DNA from 2 places in the Gottfriedia sp. NPDC058432 genome. Region 1 is predicted to be linked to the other one. Evidence: a T-box and tRNA genes for the amino acid it is inferred to sense, from the RefSeq annotation. Region 1 holds a T-box; the other holds one or more tRNA genes.
What was found. The T-box of region 1 lies ahead of ileS (isoleucine--tRNA ligase). A T-box ahead of a tRNA ligase gene usually reads a tRNA of that ligase, here a tRNA-Ile.
Positions count from the first base shown of each region.

Region 2: it has a tRNA-Ile gene. The T-box ahead of ileS (isoleucine--tRNA ligase) is inferred to sense a tRNA for this amino acid. The anticodon was not compared.

Region 1 is NZ_JBHXLC010000003.1:272,214-282,985, forward strand. Features, by position in the region: gene ACFWM3_RS05460 (solute carrier family 23 protein) at 1-715, opposite strand, end outside; gene pyrR (bifunctional pyr operon transcriptional regulator/uracil phosphoribosyltransferase PyrR) at 852-1,394, opposite strand; gene ACFWM3_RS05470 (RluA family pseudouridine synthase) at 1,582-2,490, opposite strand; gene lspA (signal peptidase II) at 2,487-2,945, opposite strand; gene ACFWM3_RS05480 (TraR/DksA family transcriptional regulator) at 3,017-3,340, opposite strand; partial or broken gene ACFWM3_RS05485 (CAP domain-containing protein) at 3,602-3,829, opposite strand; gene ACFWM3_RS05490 (SH3 domain-containing protein) at 3,871-4,293, opposite strand; gene ACFWM3_RS05495 (hypothetical protein) at 4,407-4,772, opposite strand; gene ileS (isoleucine--tRNA ligase) at 4,935-7,691, opposite strand; T-box leader at 7,897-8,120, opposite strand; gene ACFWM3_RS05505 (DivIVA domain-containing protein) at 8,176-8,664, opposite strand; gene ACFWM3_RS05510 (YlmH family RNA-binding protein) at 8,754-9,527, opposite strand; gene ACFWM3_RS05515 (YggT family protein) at 9,596-9,856, opposite strand; gene ACFWM3_RS05520 (cell division protein SepF) at 9,861-10,367, opposite strand; gene ACFWM3_RS05525 (YggS family pyridoxal phosphate-dependent enzyme) at 10,373-10,772, opposite strand, start outside.
Region 2 is NZ_JBHXLC010000001.1:136-10,907, forward strand. Features, by position in the region: tRNA gene ACFWM3_RS00010 (tRNA-Val) at 1-39, shown strand, start outside; tRNA gene ACFWM3_RS00015 (tRNA-Thr) at 43-115, shown strand; tRNA gene ACFWM3_RS00020 (tRNA-Lys) at 124-199, shown strand; tRNA gene ACFWM3_RS00025 (tRNA-Leu) at 221-303, shown strand; tRNA gene ACFWM3_RS00030 (tRNA-Gly) at 326-400, shown strand; tRNA gene ACFWM3_RS00035 (tRNA-Leu) at 409-495, shown strand; tRNA gene ACFWM3_RS00040 (tRNA-Arg) at 508-584, shown strand; tRNA gene ACFWM3_RS00045 (tRNA-Pro) at 609-685, shown strand; tRNA gene ACFWM3_RS00050 (tRNA-Ala) at 696-768, shown strand; tRNA gene ACFWM3_RS00055 (tRNA-Met) at 796-869, shown strand; tRNA gene ACFWM3_RS00060 (tRNA-Ile) at 879-955, shown strand; tRNA gene ACFWM3_RS00065 (tRNA-Ser) at 964-1,056, shown strand; tRNA gene ACFWM3_RS00070 (tRNA-Met) at 1,253-1,329, shown strand; tRNA gene ACFWM3_RS00075 (tRNA-Asp) at 1,333-1,408, shown strand; tRNA gene ACFWM3_RS00080 (tRNA-Phe) at 1,417-1,492, shown strand; tRNA gene ACFWM3_RS00085 (tRNA-Thr) at 1,524-1,596, shown strand; tRNA gene ACFWM3_RS00090 (tRNA-His) at 1,606-1,681, shown strand; tRNA gene ACFWM3_RS00095 (tRNA-Gly) at 1,688-1,758, shown strand; tRNA gene ACFWM3_RS00100 (tRNA-Ile) at 1,775-1,851, shown strand; tRNA gene ACFWM3_RS00105 (tRNA-Asn) at 1,873-1,947, shown strand; tRNA gene ACFWM3_RS00110 (tRNA-Ser) at 1,954-2,044, shown strand; tRNA gene ACFWM3_RS00115 (tRNA-Glu) at 2,056-2,127, shown strand; gene ACFWM3_RS00120 (bifunctional transcriptional activator/DNA repair enzyme AdaA) at 2,570-3,124, shown strand; gene ACFWM3_RS00125 (DMT family transporter) at 3,121-4,020, shown strand; gene glgB (1,4-alpha-glucan branching protein GlgB) at 4,708-6,639, shown strand; gene ACFWM3_RS00135 (glucose-1-phosphate adenylyltransferase) at 6,587-7,714, shown strand; gene ACFWM3_RS00140 (GlgC family sugar phosphate nucleotidyltransferase) at 7,763-8,782, shown strand; gene glgA (glycogen synthase GlgA) at 8,776-10,209, shown strand; gene ACFWM3_RS00150 (glycogen/starch/alpha-glucan phosphorylase) at 10,235-10,772, shown strand, end outside.

The DNA of each region.
Region 1 (10,772 bases):
GTACAAAGATGATCAGTAGCTGGAAAGTGACATGTGGTGTGTAGTGAACAAATGGTAATGAAAAATCAGGTACTTCTATTATATGTGCGATTTTTATTCCTGAAAAATCTACTACTCCAAAGAAGATTGATGTGATATATCCACCGATAATTCCTACTAAGATTGGTATGACTGATAAAAAACCTCTTGTAAATAATGCTGTTATGATTGTGATTGCTAGTGTAATTAATGCGATAGTGATTGATGTTGAACTGTATTTTCCATCTGCTCCATTCATTGCCATTCCTACTGCTACTGATGATAAACTTAATCCGATAACGATGATTACCGGGCCAACAACGATTGGTGGTAATACTCTGAATAACCATTTGACGCCTACTTTGTTAATGATTAGTGCGATTACTGCATAAATAATACCTGTGATGAAAACTCCTACGAACGCTGCACCAGGTTCTAAATTTGTTTTCGCGTAAATCATCGGAGCGATAAAGGCGAATGATGATCCAAGGTAAGATGGTACTTTACCTCTTGTAATTAGTATGAACACGATTGTTCCAATCCCACTTGATATTAGTGCGATTGAAGGATTTATGCCGATTAAAATTGGAGCTAGCACTGTAGATCCAAACATTGCGAATAAATGCTGTAAACTTAGGAAAATCCATTGACCTAAATTCGGTTTTTCATTTATCTCTAGGACAGGTTTTTGTTTTATCATGTTGTTTCCTCCAATTTTCCCAATAAAAAAACTCTTTGTGATTTTACACAAAGAGTCCGAGTGCGTTGCTTAAGAAGGCAGCAACTAACTAGACCCTTTGTTAGCCTCTCTGGACCAAATTTAAAAGGGACTTCTATTTTTCAAATATACTTACTTTATCGTGGTCATCTGTTTCCTTTAAGGCTACGACTACTTTTTCATTACTCGAAGTTGGAATATTTTTACCAACATAGTCTGCTCTTACTGGAAGCTCACGATGTCCTCGATCTACTAAAACTGCTAATTGTATTTGTGCCGGTCTACCTAGGTCCATAACAGCGTCCATTGCGGCACGAACTGTTCTACCTGTGTAAAGCACATCATCAACTAAAATTACTTTTTTGTTTGTTAAGTCAACAGGAACATTTGAACCCTTTACTAGTGGTTCTTTGTTTTCTGTCTTTGTCGATAAATCATCTCGATAAAGAGTAATATCTAAATCGCCCATGATTACATCTTTACCTTCAATCTGTTTAATTCTTTCTGCAATTCGTTTTGCTAGATAAACACCTCTTGTTTTAATACCAACTAAAACAACATTTTCAATGCCTTTGTTATTTTCTAGCATTTCATGTGCAATTCTTGTTAACCCACGTCTGATCGCAAGTTCGTCTAAGATGATTGCTTTTTCAGTCATTTTACCTTACCTCCTACTTTTATAGTGTAGAAGCAAAAAACCCTCTTGCCCGATGGACAAGAGGGTAGCGCAAAAGGATACAATTATCCCTTTTCATTTTTCCGCTTCCTTCTCAACCTCACGGGGTTGTGTTAAAGGTTCATTCAACTGTCCTCATTATGACCTATGTTTCAATCATTGTCAACAGTTATCTGCGTAATTGTTCAATAATATTTTCTAGTACTTTTGGAATAGGTGATGAAAACTCTAAATACTCATTTGTTCTTGGATGTTTAAATCCTAAAACAGCTGCATGTAGTGCTTGACCATCTATATCTAATGTTTTACGAGGTCCATACTTAGGATCACCAGCTAACGGGTAACCTATATATTTCATATGAACACGAATTTGGTGTGTACGGCCTGTTTCAAGCTGACATTCAACTAAAGTAAACTCATCAAATCGATCTAATACTCTAAAATGAGTCACTGCCTCTTTACTATTATCTTCAGTAACCGTCATACTTTGACGATCATTTTTATCTCGTCCGATTGGCGCATCAATTGTGCCTTCTTCATGCGGAATTACCCCATGTACAATCGCAATATACTTACGTACAGAAGTTTTTTGACGTAATTGCTCTGCAAGCTTCTCATGAGCTACATCGTTTTTTGCAACCATTAATAAACCTGAAGTATCCTTATCGATTCGATGTACGATACCAGGTCTTAATACACCATTAATGCCAGATAAATCTTTACAATGATACATTAAAGCGTTCACTAAAGTACCCGTTTCATGACCTAATGCAGGATGAACTACCATACCACGTGGTTTATTTACTACAATAACATCCGCATCCTCATAGTAAACCTCTAGTGGAATATTCTCAAGCTTAACTTCTAATGGCTTTGGATCAGGTACTGAAACTGATATTTCATCGCCCTGTTTCACTTTATAATTACGTTTAATTTTTTCACCGTTCACTAATACAAAATCTTCTTTTAACCATGCTTGTACTTGTGACCTTGACCACTCATCGTTTTGAGTTGCAATAAACGTATCGATTCTTTCTAAATGTTGATCCTCTTGAACTGTAAAAGCAAATACTGTCATTTCTTAACTCCTCTTTTATCTTCCAATAAAGTAATAATAAATAATAAAATAACGCCTACACAAAGCGCTGAATCCGCGATATTAAACACAGGGAAATCATAATTAAAAATATAAACATGAATAAAATCAACTACTTCTTTACGGAAGAATCGATCAATAAAATTACCTATTGCACCACCTAAAACTAATCCTAAAGATAGACCAAGGAATCGATCTCCTTTAGCGTGCTTTTGGATAAAGTAAATCACTGCTATCACAAAGACTAAAGTAATTAAATAAAAGAAGCCCATTTTCCCTTGGAGCATTCCCCAAGCCGCTCCTTGATTGCGATGTGATGTTATGTAAAAAATATTTTTAATAATTTCAATATTTTCTCCTAAATACATCTTCTTTAATACTGCAAGTTTTGTCAGTTGATCAATTAAAATGACAATTACCGCAATAATATATGCCATATTTATCCCCTACCTTATTAGATATCTCATCAAATTTTAGCATAGGGGAAACGTTTATACAATGAATAGTATTAGTAATGATTTCTTACAAAACTAAAATCCTCTAATGTTCGACCTGTTGGAAGCACTTTTAATTTTTCAATTGGAATAGCTTGCCCGGTTACTTCACAATAACCAAATAATCCATGATCAATTTTTTGCAGGGCAATCTCAATATCATATAAATCATTTTGCATGTCTTCAACTAGAATTTGATGTTTATTTATCTCCTCGAAAATTGATTGATGCTGCTCAATATCAGAAGAACTTATTGGTTCAGAAAATAAACGATGTAGCAATTCATTTTTAATTAGTTCGAGCTCTTGTTTAATAAAGAAAATTTCATTGCTCCTCATCTTCTTCACTCCCAATTTATTTATGTAAAAATACTTTTCCCTCAATATCAAGTCGATAATAGGTGAAACTTTTTCCTTTTAAGGAAATGGCAAAAGATTTTTCCATTCATAATTGTGATGTAAAGTAATTATTGCTCTAAAGGAATGTTTCTTAAAATTGTTTGATCTCAATAAAAAAAGAAAACCCGCATAGGTTCATTTACCTGTTGCGGGTTTTCCTTCTGTATTGCAAAAATTCAATTTAAACATTAAGTAGCATGATTAGTCTGTAAATTGTTGCGTCCAGTAAGTTCCTACTTTACCTACGCCAAGTTGTTTAAAATTAGGGCTCATGATGTTCGCTCTATGACCTGTTGAATTCATCCAATCAGTCATTACTTCTTTTGCGTTTGTTTGACCATGTGCAATGTTTTCACCTTTATATCCACCATTAAAGCTTAATGTTGAATGATACATATTGTTCGCATTACTCATTGTTTGTGACCACGTTTGAGCCGTTCCGTTTAAATAGCTAGATAGTGTTAATGGCTTTAATCCGCCTTTCCCACGCTGATATTTACTAAGTCTAAAATTTGTTGTTGAGTCGAGGAATTAGAACTAGCTGGTGTAGTCGGATTTGATGGTGTTGTTGTTGGATTAGATGGTGTTGCTAGATTTGTTGTTTTTGTTGGCGGAACATATTTTACGTATTTTTTCAAAATATATCTTGTCTTACCTTTATAGCTGATCTTAACAAATGTACTATTGTAACCTGAGTAGTTAATTTTTTGGTTTTTAGCAAGGTATCCAACTGTTTTAGAACTACTCCACGGCTTTTCTTTAACTGACAATTTAGTAGCAGTTATTGCACCTGAAGTCGCTCCAGCATATGTTGCGCCTAATCCTATAAACATTGGCATTGCGATTGCAACCCCTAAAACTGTTTGAGTTACTTTTTTGAATGTTTTTTTCAATTTGTTTTCCCCCAGTCGTTTTTTGTAAGTTGTTATCGCTTACATGAATTATCATACATCAACACATACATACATACAATTCAAAAATAAAAAAAGGAAGATTATACTAATGATCATCCTTTTTCACCTTCAAATTCTTTTCTATATTCTTCTTTAAGAATTTCTTTTACATCATCTCTTTTAATAAACTCTTTTACAAATTCTCTAATTCCTTGTTTTCTCATTTCTTCGAGCATTTCATTTCTAATTCCTTCAATACTAACGGACTTATCAATTTCTTTTTTGAGGATCCCTTTAATATCTGGTTCCTTTATTCCTAAAAGATAATATGAGCGCTTGATACTTTGTTGTATACTTGAACGACTTTTCTGCTCTAAGTCAGCTATTTCTTGGTAACTATATCCCTTTTCTCTTAAATCTATTCTCTTCTTCATTAATTCAGTTAATTTTTCCCAATTTGGATTATTTTCATAATTCATTATGTATTAACCTCTTATATCTTATTTATAGTACTGTACACATACCATACACCAATACATACTTTTTTACAATTTATGAAAAAGATAATAACAAAAACGTTCAAAAAGAGCCGAAAGTTTAAACTTTCGACTCTTCTTTAATGTGCTTATACACTTTTTAATTTAAATACCTTTTACAACACTTGCACAACGTAAGCAAAGTGTAGGGTGCTCTTCATCTTTTCCTACTTCTTCAGTAACTACCCAGCATCTTTCACAAGTTTCACCTGTCGCAGGAGTTACTTCGATACTTAATGTATCAAATTTTTGAGCTGTTTCAGGAGCTTGTTCATTGCTATTTGCAATTTCAACTTGAGAAACAATTAATAATTGTTTGAAGTCTTCATTAATAGAGTTTAATAACTCTGCTACTTCTGCATTTGGATAGATTTTCACTGATGCAGTTAGAGATTTACCGATTACTTTTTCATTACGTGCAACTTCAAGTGCTTTTAATACGTCATCACGTAAATCCATGAATTTTTCCCACTTAGCTTCTAAGCTTTGTGTATCGCCGAAATCTTTAACATCTGGCATTTCAGTTAAGAAAATACTATCAACTGTAGCTCCTGCCATATGTGACCAAACTTCTTCAGCTGTATGAGGTAAAATTGGAGCAACTAAACGAGTTAGTGCTTGTAATGATTCATGTAATACTGTTTGAATTGCTAAACGATCTTTATTCGTTTTTGGCTCAATATATAAAACATCTTTTGATAAATCAAAATAGAAAGAACTTAATTCTGTTGTACAGAAGTTTTGAATTGTGTGGTAAACATTTGCAAATTCATATTTCTCGTATGATTCACGAACAGTTTTAACTACATTGTTTAACTTAACTAACATGTATTGATCTAATTCGCGTAGCTCTTCATATTTTAATGCATCTTGTTCTGCATTAAATCCATCTAAGTTACCTAGTAAGAAACGGAACGTATTACGGATTTTACGGTATACTTCAGCAACTTGTTTCATTAAAGCGTCAGAAATACGAACATCTGATTGATAATCTACAGACGCTACCCATAGACGTAAAATATCTGAACCATATTGATTCATAATTTTTGATGGTAGGACGATGTTACCAATTGATTTACTCATTTTACGACCTTCACCATCTAAAACGAAACCATGGCTTACTACAGCTTTATAAGGAGCTTGACCTGTAACAGCAACACTTGTACTTAATGAAGAGTTAAACCAACCACGGTATTGGTCAGAACCTTCTAAGTAAATGTCAGCAGGGAAAGATAATTCCTCACGAGTGTTTAATACCGCTTGATGTGAAGAACCACTATCAAACCAAACATCCATGATATCTTTCTCTTTAGTGAAGTTACCATTTGGTGAACCAGGATGTGTAAATCCTTCTGGTAATAATTCTTTCGCTTCTTTTTCAAACCAAATATTTGAACCATGCTCTTTGAATAAGTTCGAAACATGTTCAATTGTTTCTTCAGTAATAATTGCTTCGCCGTCTTCAGCATAGAATACTGGGATCGGAACTCCCCATACACGTTGACGTGAAATACACCAATCTCCACGATCACGAACCATGTTGAATAGACGAGTTTCTCCCCAAGCTGGGAACCACTTAGTATCTTGAACAGCTTGCATTAATTGCTCACGAATTGCTTCAATTGAAGCAAACCATTGTGCAGTTGCTCGGAAGATAATTGGCTTTTTCGTTCTCCAGTCATGTGGATAAGAGTGTGTGATAAATTGTAATTTTAATAAAGCACCTTTTTCTTCTAATGCTTTTGTAATTACTTTATTAGCTTCATCATAGAATAATCCTTCAAATCCAGGAGCTTCTTTCGTTAGTACACCTTTTTCATCTACTGGACAAAGTACTTCTAATCCATATTGTTGACCTACACGGAAGTCATCTTCACCATGACCTGGTGCAGTATGAACACAACCTGTTCCAGCGTCAGTTGTAACATGATCACCTAAAATAACGACTGACTGGCGATCATATAAAGGATGCTTACAAATGATTCCTTCAAGTTCTGCTCCATTATAAGTCTTTTCAACTACTGCATCTTCCCAACCTAATTCTTTTGCTACTGCATCTCTTAACTCACTAGCAACTACGAACTTGTCACCATTTACAGATACTACATCATAGCTTAAATCAGGATGTAAACATACAGCTAAGTTAGCTGGGATTGTCCATGGAGTTGTCGTCCAAATAATGAATTTTTCTCCACCGTTTAGAACATTTTTCCCATTTTCAACTGCAAATGCAACATAGATTGATGCAGAACGCTTATCTTGGTATTCAATTTCCGCTTCTGCAAGTGCAGATTCACTTGATGGAGACCAATATACTGGTTTTAGACCTTTATAGATTAATCCCTTAGTAGCCATTTTACCGAATACTTTAATTTGTTCAGCCTCATATTCTTTTTCAAGTGTGATATATGGTCGGTCCCAATCACCTAAAATTCCTAAACGTTTAAATTGTTCTTTTTGACGCTCTACTTGCTCGTAAGCATATTCTTCACATAGTTTACGGAATTCTGCCACTGACATTTCTTTACGATTTACTTTTTTATTTGCTAATGCTTGTTCAATCGGTAAACCGTGAGTATCCCAACCTGGAACGTAAGGAGAACGGTATCCATTCATATTATAAAAACGAACAATGAAATCCTTTAATACTTTATTAAGTGCATGTCCCATATGAAGGTCACCATTTGCATAAGGTGGTCCATCGTGTAAAATAAATGACGGTTTTCCTTCGTTATGTTTTTGAACAGTTGCATAAATATCTTTTTTGTTCCACTCTTCTTGAATTTGTGGCTCACGTTGAGGTAAATTCCCTCTCATAGGAAATTCAGTTTTTGGCATAAGTAACGTATCTTTGTACTCCATTTGCTTTCCTCCATTTTTAAACTTTTTAATAGATTGATCTAAAGCTAGCCGTTTCAGGCAAGTCCAACTACTCTATGCCAGCTTACTTTACATTTTTTAATTTCCACATTAACGCATTGTATCCATCTTACAAGCCTTTTATTAGTGGAGTTGTCTATTATGTATAATAAATCGTATAAGACGCAAAAAACCTTCCTCATCCCAAAAAAGGGACGAGAAAGGTTTCCCGTGGTACCACCCTAATTGACAATAAATTTCATGAAATCACTGTCCACTTAGCATTCGTAACGTGAATGAAACGGCTTTTCTTACTCATTTTCAGAAAAGCACTCTAGGGTGATTTTCCTTCTATTTTCTATATCAAGCTTTCACTATCCTTGACTCGCTACCTAGTTTTATAGAAGTACTCTTCCCTGTCACCGATTTACTATTAATATCTAATAAATTATATTTAAAACTTTACAAATCGTCAAGGCTTATACGACTAGTTTGCGATTTCTTCTGTTTCTTTATCATCTAAAATATGATCCCAATCTTCATGACCTAACATTTCTAATTGAGTTTCAATTGCCATTCTTAAACGTGTTCGGAAAACTTTGGATTGCTTCTTAAGCTCTTCAAATTCCATTGTAACTTTTCTAGATTTAATTAAAGCTTCATTGATAATACGATCAGCATTTTTCTCCGCTTCTTTAATGATCAATTTAGCTTCTTTTTGAGCACTACCTTTTACATCTTCAGCAGCTTCTTGCGCAATCAAAATTGACTTATTTAAAGTTTCTTCTATAGTAGAAAAATGCTTTAATCTTTCTTTCATATCAAGAATTTGTTCATCTAATTGTTTCTTCTCACGAATAACTAATTCATAATCTTTAATGACTTGATCTAAAAACTCGTTAACCTCATCTTCGTCATAGCCACGAAAACTTTTACCAAATTCTTTATTATGAATATCAAGTGGTGTTAAAGGCAATTAAGCCACCTCCATGTATGTATGTTCTTTATTAATAGGTTATAATAAATTTTCGACAGTTTCTACGTTTTTCCTTCTACAATTTCTGACTATTTTTTAACACCGTAGTTTATCCGCCATTTTTCTTTTTTTGATAAGCCATCAATTGACATTAACATTCCTCTACCAAAACCTTTGACAGAGAATAAATCTCCTTCTTCACATAAAAACGAAGTAGAATCAATAACTCGCTGATTTACTTTAACGTGTTCGGCCTTTATTAAACTTTGAGCTTTTTGTCTCGATATATTATAGAATTCACTCAATAAGACATCTAATCTTAGTGATGACACAGTCCCATTATTAGTTTGCCAAACATCATCTGATTCAATCAATTCTTTAAATGAAATTCTACTTAATTTAATTGGCGATTTCCCAACAGAATTTAAGTTATTTTCTACAAAACTTGCTACTTCATCAGCAACAATTACTTGGATTATATCATTTTTAAGTAGAATATCACCAAATTTTCCTCTAGTGATTCCTAAAGACATTAAAGTTCCTAAAACTTGCCGATGTGATAAAGTGTGAAATTTAGTTGCATAATCTACGTCAAATGCAACCAAAGAATAGTCTTCTTCAACTGGTGTATAAAAACTTGGATAAATAATTGCACGCTTTCGTTCACAATCTTCACGACCACCAAAAAAAGCGACAAAACACTCCGCTTGATTACCGATAATTGATTGCATAATCATTTGTTCTCTTAAATCAAGAAAATCTGTCAACTTAATAGAATAACGTTCAATTGCTTGTTCCTTCCAACTGATAACCTTGTCTACGAAAACATGTTCTTCTTTTCGAAAATGATCATAAATACTCATTGATGTAATCCTCTTTTTCATCAAACTTTCAATATTAATTAAAAAAGAGAACCTGTTAGATTCTCTTTTTAAAAGTAATGAGAAATACTTATTATTCCATATCCAGCAAATTCTAAAGCAAATAATGCAATAATAGGTGAAAAATCAAACATACCGATTGATGGAACAATTCGACGGAACGGCTCTAAATATGGTTCTGATAACCTACCAATTAAGCGACCGAAGCCTGATTGTCTTATTTGAGGGAACCAAGATAAAATGATATGAATTACGATGACGTATCTATAATACTTGATTAATTGGTATAAAATATATAAAAGTAAACCCATTTAATTACCACCTTTTAACGGAATTTTCTTCCTCAAATAACATATCTGTAATCGTTCCAGAAATATCAATATTATCAGGTGTACAAATAAAGGTATTTGTACCAATTTTTTTTATATCTCCACTTATTGCATAAACTGTACCACTTAAGAAATCAACAAAGCGTTTAGCTTGATCGATTTGCATTTGTTGTAAATTGATCACAACTGCTTTTTTTGATTTTAAATGATCTGCAACATCCTGTGCTTCTGCATATTCACGCGGCTGCGCTAATACAACTTTTGACGACAAAGAAGCTCCTCCTGGTATACTTACTAATTTTTGCTTTGATGCATTTCGCTCATGATTAATTTCTTCATTTGCATGTTTAGAAAATTGTTGTTGTTGATATTGTTTTTGTTGCTGATGTTGTTGTTGTTGCTGTTGTTGCTGTTTTTGCTCTTCGTATTCATAATCATCTTCATACTCATCTTCCATTGCAAAAAAGTTTCTTACTTTCCCAATAATACTCATCTTCTCTACCTTCCCTTTCCTACTAAATCAGTACCTATTCTTATGAATGTAGCACCTTCTTCTATTGCTATCTCAAAATCATTAGACATCCCCATTGATAATTCAGAACATGGAATATTTGCAATATGTAGATCTTTTACTTTTTCTTGTAATTCCTTTAATCCTTTGAAACTATTTCGGATCATCTTTGCATCCTCTGTAAATGGTGCCATCGTCATTAATCCTACAACTTGTACTTTATCAAATTCTGAAAGCTGTCTAGCAAATTCGACTACATCATTTGGGCTTATGCCATGCTTTGAATCTTCTCCAGATACATTGACTTGTAGGAAGCACTTTAATGGTTCAGTTGCTCTTTTTTGTATCTCTTCTGCTAAAGATAGTCGATCTAAAGAGTGTAAGTAA
Region 2 (10,772 bases), on a different contig from region 1:
AGCAGGGGGTCGGCGGTTCGAGCCCGTCATCCTCCACCATATGCCGACTTAGCTCAATTGGTAGAGCAACTGACTTGTAATCAGTAGGTTGGGGGTTCAAGTCCTCTAGTCGGCACTCTTTATGAGCCATTAGCTCAGTAGGTAGAGCATCTGACTTTTAATCAGAGGGTCGAAGGTTCGAATCCTTCATGGCTCACCATTTTCTAAAAAGAAAATATTTGCGGGTGTGGCGGAATTGGCAGACGCGCTAGACTTAGGATCTAGTACTTCGGTGTGGGGGTTCGAGTCCCTTCACCCGCACCATTTATCTTGTTAATCAGTATATGCGGAAGTAGTTCAGTGGTAGAATACAACCTTGCCAAGGTTGGGGTCGCGGGTTCGAACCCCGTCTTCCGCTCCATGTATACTGCCGGGGTGGTGGAATGGCAGACACACAGGACTTAAAATCCTGCGGGGGTTGACCCCGTGCCGGTTCGAGTCCGGCCCTCGGTACCATTTTTATAATATGCGCCCGTAGCTCAATTGGATAGAGCGTTTGACTACGGATCAAAAGGTTATGGGTTCGAGTCCTTTCGGGCGCGCCATATTGCTTCACCTGTAATTCTGAACGGGAAGTGGCTCAGCTTGGTAGAGCACCTGGTTTGGGACCAGGGGGTCGCAGGTTCAAATCCTGTCTTCCCGACCATTTAAAACATGGGGCCTTAGCTCAGCTGGGAGAGCGCCTGCCTTGCACGCAGGAGGTCAGCGGTTCGATCCCGCTAGGCTCCACTTGAAGAACTTAAATTAATTTATTATGGCGGTGTAGCTCAGCTGGCTAGAGCGTACGGTTCATACCCGTGAGGTCGTGGGTTCGACTCCCTCCGCCGCTACTTATTTAAGGACCTTTAGCTCAGCTGGTTAGAGCAGACGGCTCATAACCGTCCGGTCGTAGGTTCGAGTCCTACAAGGTCCACCACTTATAATGGAGTAATACCCAAGTCTGGCTGAAGGGATCGGTCTTGAAAACCGACAGGGGTGTAACAGCCCGCGGGGGTTCGAATCCCTCTTACTCCTCCATTTTTATTAAACTTTATATAAATGGAACTAACTTAGTTAGTATCCACATTATCGCGGGGTGGAGCACGAACGAATATGCTTCGAAGAAATTACTTCAGCATACCAATCGAGCTGCTACTTGCATAATCATCCTAAGATTGGGATGGTCTTAACAAAATAACTTTATTGGAACTATATTAAATAGTATCCTCATTATCGCGGGGTGGAGCAGTCTGGTAGCTCGTCGGGCTCATAACCCGAAGGTCGCAGGTTCAAATCCTGTCCCCGCAACCAAATGGTCCCGTGGTGTAGCGGTTAACATGCCTGCCTGTCACGCAGGAGATCGCCGGTTCGATCCCGGTCGGGACCGCCATTTAAGTTGGCTCGGTAGCTCAGTCGGTAGAGCAGAGGACTGAAAATCCTCGTGTCGGCGGTTCGATTCCGTCCCGAGCCACCATCTTAAATACAAAAAATGATTATTATAATAAGCCGACTTAGCTCAATTGGTAGAGCAACTGACTTGTAATCAGTAGGTTGGGGGTTCAAGTCCTCTAGTCGGCACTCTTTATGGCGGTCGTGGCGAAGTGGTTAACGCATCGGATTGTGGTTCCGACACTCGTGGGTTCGATTCCCATCGGTCGCCCCATATTTTGCGGGTGTAGTTTAATGGTAAAATAGAAGCCTTCCAAGCTTCGGTCGTGGGTTCGATTCCCATCACCCGCTTTTTATAAAATTTAATGGGCCTATAGCTCAGCTGGTTAGAGCGCACGCCTGATAAGCGTGAGGTCGATGGTTCGAGTCCATTTAGGCCCACCATTAATTTTTATAATTAGTTTTTCCGCAGTAGCTCAGTGGTAGAGCACTCGGCTGTTAACCGAGTGGTCGTAGGTTCGAATCCTACCTGCGGAGCCATATGATAGAGAAGTACCCAAGTGGCTCAAGGGGCGCCCCTGCTAAGGGTGTAGATCGGGTAACCGGTGCGAGGGTTCGAATCCCTTCTTCTCTGCCATATTTTTTTTTGGCCCGTTGGTCAAGCGGTTAAGACACCGCCCTTTCACGGCGGTAACACGGGTTCGAGTCCCGTACGGGTCATAACTAAAGCTCAGTTATTTGTGATAACACAGGTAACTGAGTTTTTTATTTGTCTTTTTTAGGACTTTAGTGAACGACATTTAATTGAATACGCCTTTCTTCATATATTAGAGTGTTCTTCTTTCATTTTAGGATGTACAGGGAGGGAGCTCTTATAGTTGTAATATGTTTGCTGTCAATTTTACAAATAAAGTAATAGAAACAGCACATCGTAGTCCTAGCTCTCCACGGGTTTGCTATTCCTCTTTTCCATTATTCTTCATTCGAGTCACAAATCCTTATTTTTCAATACTAATATCCTTTTCACTCATTTTAAATCTAAACATCATCAGTTGATCTATTAACTATTATCCTTCTTCCATAGAAATTAGAAAGCAAGAAATTGAAAGCAAGCGCAATATCTTAGTGTTAAAATGTGAATAGCTAAAGATGAGGTGATTAAATGAACGGATTAAATAATGAGGTCATGTGGAATGCAGTTGAATCATGCGATGAAAACTACGATGGAGTGTTTATTTATGCAGTTAAGTCCACTGGGATTTGTTGTAAACCTTCGTGTAAGTCAAGAACTCCATTAAAAGAAAATGTATCATATTATCCGTCATTTTCCTTGGCAATTAACGAAGGATACCGTCCATGTAAAAGGTGTCGCCCTGATTTACTTCACACAAATGAAGAGGATATTATTTTATCAGCTAAACATTTTATTGAAAAAGAATATCGAAATAGCTTAACATTGGATCGGTTAGCAAAGGAAGTTGGAGTAAGTAAATTTCACTTGCAAAGATTATTTAAAAAATCCACAGGTTTATCACCGTTAGAATACGCAACTAAGTTAAGAATGATAGAAGCTTTAGGATTGTTACAAGATACTGAGAAAACTATAACTGAAATAGCGCATAAACTTGGCTTTAAAAGCTCGGCACATTTTTCAAGCATGTTTCGTCATCATTTTCATTACACTCCAACCATATTCAGAAAGGGGTTAAATAAATGAAATTAAAAGATGGAATAGCTTTATTGAGCCTAGCTGCATTATGGGGAGCTTCATTTTTATTTATTCGAATAGCTTCACCAGTTTTTGGACCAATTTTAACAATACAAGGAAGAGTTACAATTGCAGCGTTTGCCCTGGTGCTATATTTGGTAATTACTAAAAAGTCATTACACTTTAAAAAGAGATGGAGACAATATTTAATAATAGGGGCATTAAATGCAGCAATTCCATTTACATTAATTGCTACATCAGCATTGCATCTGACAGCCTCAATGTCATCCATTCTAAACTCTTTGACGCCATTATTTACAGCGCTTGTTGTCTTTTTATGGACGAAAGAAAAGTTGAGTATGCGAAAGTGGATTGGAATAATAGTGGGAGTAATAGGAGTGATTTTGTTAGTAGGGTGGAGTTCAATTCCGTTTACTTATGATGTTAAAATAGCAATTGGACTTGCAGTTTTGTCGACTATTTCATATGGAATTGCAGGTGTTTATGCAAAGAAAGCATTTGCTTCAGTGCCACCACTATCAATTGCAGCAGGTCAACAAATTGGTGCTGCAATTTTACTTTTACCTTTTACATTTTTAAATTTTACTGCATTTACAGATAAAATTTCGGGAGTTGCTATATTAGCAGTTCTAGGATTAGCATTATTTTGTACTGCTATAGCCTATTTATTGTACTTTTATCTTATCGAAAGTGTTGGGCCAACCAAAACATTAAGTGTTACTTTTTTAATTCCTGTGTTTGGAATGATCTGGGGAGTTCTTATTTTGAAAGAACATATTACATTAGGAATGTTGTTTGGTTTTCTTGTCATTTTATGTGGTGTATTTCTAATTTCAGATATTCGTTCACGTGTAGTATCATCAAGTAAACGAATGCAAGTTTAATAAGCAATTGAAGAATATGACAAAAAAGGATTTTCGTAAAAAACGAAGATCCTTTTTACTATATTACGATTGTTATTTAAGTGAGCTTAAAGTCAGTTCAGGAAAATAATGAAATTGACACGAGCTTTAGTAAGTTTGAAGTGAACCTATATAAATGGATCTCAATAATTTTTGTTGAATTGCCTCTAACGTAAGTCAGTTAATTTAATTACACTATTTTGATCAACACATATATTTGCTTGGTCTTCCATATTACCGTATAAATTGAATTCAGTTTAGAGATTATTTTTAATTTCGCATCTGAATTTCTAAATAGTTTGTTGTTGATTTCTAAATATTTTCCCCCAAAAAACTCTCCTACTTAATCCGACAATCTTCTACAAATCTTTTTAAATATAAAGTTTATATGAGATAAAAGTGTGAAATATGTATGAAATTTTATGAAAAATCAAATTTTTACAAATTGTTACAAGGGAATTTCGGAATATGATGTATAAATATACATGAATATTCGTTCGACAAATTCGACATTTTTACGACAAGTGCAATAATGACAACGGTTTCATGAATGGTTATTCATTTTCGGAAAAATTTTTTTGAATTTTTTTTGCATAAAAACAAGGTGAATATATATATTTGTAGAATATTAAGAGATAGAAGAATTTAAGAGATTGTAATGAGGTGAGGATGTTGCTTTTGACACGGCCAACTGAGTTTGATGTGCATTTATTCCATGAGGGAAGTTTATTCCATAGCCATGAATGCTTTGGGGCACATGTAGTAAAAAAAGGGAATAAAGTTGGAACTAATTTTACAGTGTGGGCTCCACATGCGAAAGGTGTCTCAGTTGTTGGGGACTTTAATAATTGGAATGGTTCTGAACATGAAATGGAAAAGTTGAACGATCAAGGGATTTGGACGATATATATCCCCGAAATTGGTCATGGGACGATATACAAGTATGAAATATCAACCAAACATGGTGATGTTTTATTAAAAAGTGATCCTTTTGCATTCTATAGTGAACTACGACCAAGCACAGCTTCGATCGTTTATGATCTTTCGGGCTACAAATGGAAAGATGCAAAATATCGTAAGCAGAAATTTAAAAAGTCTGTATATGAAGAACCAGTTTTGATTTATGAAGTACATTTAGGATCTTGGAAAAAGAAGAAAAACGGTGATTTCTACACTTATGCGGAACTAGCGACAGAACTAATTCCATATGTAAAAGATCATGGTTTTACACATATTGAAATATTACCATTAGTTGAACATCCATATGATCGTTCTTGGGGGTATCAAGGAGTAGGATATTTTTCATCTACTAGTCGATATGGAAATCCTCATGAGCTAATGAGCTTTATTGACGAATGCCACCAGCAAGGATTAGGAGTCATTATGGATTGGGTCCCAGGTCATTTTTGTAAGGATTCTCACGGACTATACATGTTTGATGGTGAACCGACATATGAATATGAAGGTTATGATGCTAGAGAAAATGAAGTATGGGGAACAGCGAATTTTGATTTATCAAAACCAGAAGTAAAATCATTTCTTATTTCAAACGCCTTATATTGGATGGAATATTTTCATATTGATGGTTTCAGAGTAGACGCAGTTGCAAATATATTATATTGGAAAAATAGAAATGAAGAGAATCCTTTTGCAACTCACTTTTTAAGAAAATTAAATGAAGCGGTATTTGAACATGATCCACAAGTATTAATGATTGCAGAAGATTCTACTGATTGGCCATTAGTTACTGCACCTACATACGAAGGTGGATTAGGTTTTAATTTTAAGTGGAATATGGGTTGGATGAATGATGTTTTGACTTATATGGAGAAACACCCAACGGAAAGAAAGCATCATCATAATAAGATGACTTTCTCGTTTTTATATGCCTTCTCAGAAAATTTTGTTTTACCTTTTTCACATGATGAAGTAGTACATGGTAAGAAATCTTTGCTAAATAAAATGCCAGGTACATACGAGGAAAAGTTTGCTCAATTAAGGGTACTATTTGGTTATTATTTAGCTCATCCAGGTAAGAAGCTTTTATTTATGGGAAGTGAATTTGGGCAATTTGATGAGTGGAAGGATTTAGAGCAAGTTGATTGGATGATTAAAGATTATGAATATCATTCCAAGATGAACAAATATTTCAAAGAATTATTATCGATTTATAAAAAAAATAAATCACTTTATGAAGTTGATAATCATTGGGATGGATTTTCATGGATTGATGCAAATAATGCAGATCAAAGTGTATTTTCATTTATCCGAAAAGGAAAAAACAAAGAAGATTATGTCATCGTAATCTGTAATTTTAGAGAAGTTTCCTATGACACATATCGAATTGGAGTACCAGCAAAGCAGCGTTTTAAAGAATTGCTTTCAAGTGACTATGTACAATTTGGTGGCGATAGTAAAATAAATCGTTCTGCCATTGAATCAGAAGAAATACCATTTCATGGTTTACCATACAGTATTGAAATAGCATTACCTGCCTTTAGTTTTACAATCATACGTCCAGTTAAAATGCGAAAGGGGATTAGCAGCAATGGTTCAGAAAAAATGCGTAGCAATGTTACTAGCAGGGGGAAAAGGGAGTAGATTAAGTTCTTTAACAAAGGAACTAGCAAAACCAGCCGTGGCTTTCGGAGGTAAATATCGAATAATAGATTTTACTTTAAGTAATTGCACAAATTCAGGTATTGATACTGTTGGGGTGCTAACCCAATATCAACCACTAGTACTAAACTCATATATTGGTATAGGAAGTGCATGGGATTTAGATCGCTTAAATGGTGGGGTAACTGTTCTACCTCCATATTCAGAAGCATCTGGCGTTAAATGGTATACAGGTACTGCAAGTGCGATTTATCAAAATTTAAATTATATAAAGCAATATCAGCCTGAATATGTGTTGATTCTTTCAGGCGACCATATTTATAAGATGGATTATAGTAAAATGTTAGACTATCATGTTGAAAAAGAAGCAGATGTATCTATTTCAGTTATCGAAGTTCCGATTGATGAAGCTAGCCGTTTCGGGATTATGAATACAAATGATGAAATGGATATTATAGAATTTGAAGAAAAGCCTCAATATCCAAAGAGTAATTTAGCATCAATGGGAATTTATATTTTTAAATGGAATGTTTTAAAAGAGTTTTTAGAGATGGATGATCGCAATCCAGAATCAAGTAATGACTTTGGTAAAGACGTTATTCCACTTTTATTAGAAGAAAAGAAAAAAGTAGTTGCTTACCCTTTCAAAGGTTATTGGAAAGATGTTGGTACAGTAAAAAGCTTATGGGAAGCTAATATGGATTTGTTAAATGAGGATAGTGAACTAAATATATATGATCGTGATTGGCGCATATATTCAGTTAATCCGAACCAACCACCACAATATATTGCACCTACGGCAATCGTTGAAGACTCTCTAATTAATGAGGGGTGTGTAGTTGAAGGATTTATATCACATTCTGTATTATTCCAAGGAGTAACAATCGGAGAAGGCAGTATGATAAAAGATTCTGTCGTTATGCCAGGTTGTGTTATTGGAAAAGATGTTCGAATTGAAAGTGCAGTAGTAGCTCCTGGAATGGTTATTCCTGATGGAAGTCTTCTAGGTCCTGAGAAAGATTATGAAGAGGTAATTCTAGTTACAAGCGGAGAATAAGAGGTGGCTCATTCCTCAAATAGAAAAATAGATTGAGAGGGTTATTTGATGAAACATACTATGCTAGGAATAATTGAGGCGTCAACACATTTTGAATCTTTAAAGCCGTTAACACAGCATCGACCATTAGCAACACTTCCTTATGCAGGTCGATATCGTTTAATCGATTTTATGTTAAGTAATATGGTGAACTCAGGTATTACGAGTGTCGCTGTATTTCCTGATCAACCTTATCGATCAATTATTGATCACTTAGGCTCTGGTAAGCATTGGGACTTAAATCGTAAAAAGGATGGACTATTTATTTTTACGCCTGAGCCAACTGATGGAGCTTTTGGTACATTCGATTTCATCGAAAAGCATATTCAATTTTTACAACGTTCTACTCAAAAGTATGTAGTAGTAGCAAATACTTATACGATTTGTTCAGTGGATTTTAGACCAGTTTTAAAGAGACATATCGAAACAAATGCTCAAATTACTGAGTTAAAGCAGTTCGGTAAATCTTTAAATATCTATATCCTTGAAAAAGAGTTATTGTTAAAGCTTTTTGAAAACTTCCATGAAAAAGGCTATGAAACAATTATGGACGTTGTACGCGATCAAAATAATGAGGTTGATCTAAGTGCGTATGAAATACCTCAACAAGTTTCAATCATTCAAACAATTGAGGATTATTTCGAGCAAAGTATGAAATTATTAAATCCTGAGACATGGAATCAATTATTCTTAAAATCTTATCCTGTCTTTACTAAGGTTAAAGATGAGCCACCAACAAAATATTCAAAAGAAGCTATTGTAAAAAATTCAATTGTAGCTAATGGATGTGAAATTGAGGGAACGGTTGAAAATAGTATTATTTCAAGAGCTGTGAAAATTGGAAAAAATACAATTATTCGCAATTGTGTTGTTATGCAAAAATCAATCATTGGAGATAATTGTATATTAGATGGCGTTATTTTAGATAAAGATGTTCGAATTGAAGATGGTGTTGAAATAAAAGGAAGCTTAAGTGAGCCAGTAGTGCTTCAAAAAGGTTCAGTCCAAGGAGCGTTGATTCAGTGGTAAATGTTTTATATATTGTTTCAGAATGTGTACCATTTGTTAAATCGGGAGGGCTTGCAGATGTTGCAGGCGCTCTCCCGAAGTATTTAAATAAACTAAATATGAATGTAAGAGTAATGCTTCCATTCTACTCGTTAATTCCCGCTAAATATAGAGAAGAGGCTAAGCTAGTAAAAGAGCTTTCTATAAATCTAGGCTGGAGAAAACAGTATTGTGGTTTATTTGAATTGAAAGTAGAAGGAACAACCTATTATTTTATTGATAACGAATACTATTTCAATCGTGATAAGTTGTACGGTCATTTTGATGATGGTGAGCGTTTTGCATTCTTTTCTTTAGCTGCAATTGAATGTATTAAAGAATTAGACTTTAAACCAGATGTAATTCACTGTCACGACTGGCATACAGCAATGATCCCATTTTTCATGAAAGAGTATGGCGCATTAAAAGAGATTAATCCAAAAATGAAATCTGTTTTTACAATCCATAACCTTCAATTCCAAGGCGTATTTTCAAAAGAAGTAATGGACGATATGTTAGGTATTGATGAACAATATTTCCGCGATGACTATTTGAAATTTTACGATTGTATCAACTTTATGAAAGCTGGAATCATTTCAAGCGATTTCGTAACAACTGTTAGTCCAACTTATAAAGAAGAAATTAAGCATGAATTTTTTGGAGAGCAATTAGATGGACTATTACGTGAGCAAGATCACAAACTTTTTGGGATTGTAAACGGAATCGATGAAACAATTTATAATCCATCTACTGATCGAAAAATTTACTCTAATTTCGATGAATTTACCATCGAAAATAAGACAGAAAATAAATTGAAATTGCAGGAGTCACTTGCATTAAAAGTGGATGAAAATATTCCTATTATTGCAATGGTTTCCCGATTAACAAGTCAAAAAGGCATTGACCTCATTCAACACGTATTCCCTCAAATGATGGATCATAATGTCCAAGTAGTCATTTTAGGTTCTGGTGATGAAGAATTCGAGAACTTTTTTAAAGCAATGGAGCATAACTACTACGATAAAGTAAGAGCTTATATTGGATTTGATGAAGGCTTTGCTCATCAGATTTATGCAGGTGCAGATTTATTCCTTATGCCTTCTCTATTTGAGCCATGTGGACTAGGTCAGCTTATTGCGATGAAGTACGGGTGTGTTCCTATTGTAAGAGAGACTGGGGGGCTAAATGATACTGTCCAGTCATATAATGAAGAGACGAAGAGTGGAACTGGTTTTACTTTTAGTAACTATAATGCTCACGATATGCTTCACACAATTGAACGTGGATTGAGTATTTATGAGAATAAAAAACATTGGAAATCAGTCAGAAGGAATGCAATTAGAAGAGATTCAAGTTGGTTAAAATCTGCTAAAGAATATGCAAAACTATATATGCAGTCTTCAAAGTAAAAATCTTTTAGGGCGAGGTGATTCCATGTTTTCTAGTGTGGAGGAGTTTGAGTGGTGTTTTAAAGAGAAACTAGAAAGTATGCATGGAAAGAGTACTGCAGATAGCACTACTCAAGAGCAATTTCAAACACTTGGAACGATGATTCGCGAACATATAAGCGGTAATTGGTTAGGAACGAGTGAACAATACCGCTTAGAGCGAAAGAAACAAGTTTATTATTTATCAATTGAATTCTTATTAGGAAAGCTTTTGAAAAGTAATTTAATTCATCTAGGGCTTAGAGAGTTATGTGAATCTGGCCTCGAGAGATTAGGAATTTCTTTAAGTGATCTTGAGGAGTTTGAAAGTGATGCTGGACTTGGAAATGGTGGACTTGGACGATTAGCATCATGTTTTCTGGATTCGTTAGCATCACAAGACTTGCCAGGTCATGGATGTGGCATCCGCTACAAACATGGTCTATTTGACCAAAAAATTGTTGATGGATATCAAGTGGAGCTACCTGAGCAATGGCTGAAATACGGAAATGTTTGGGAAGTTAGAAGAGATGATGAAGCAATTG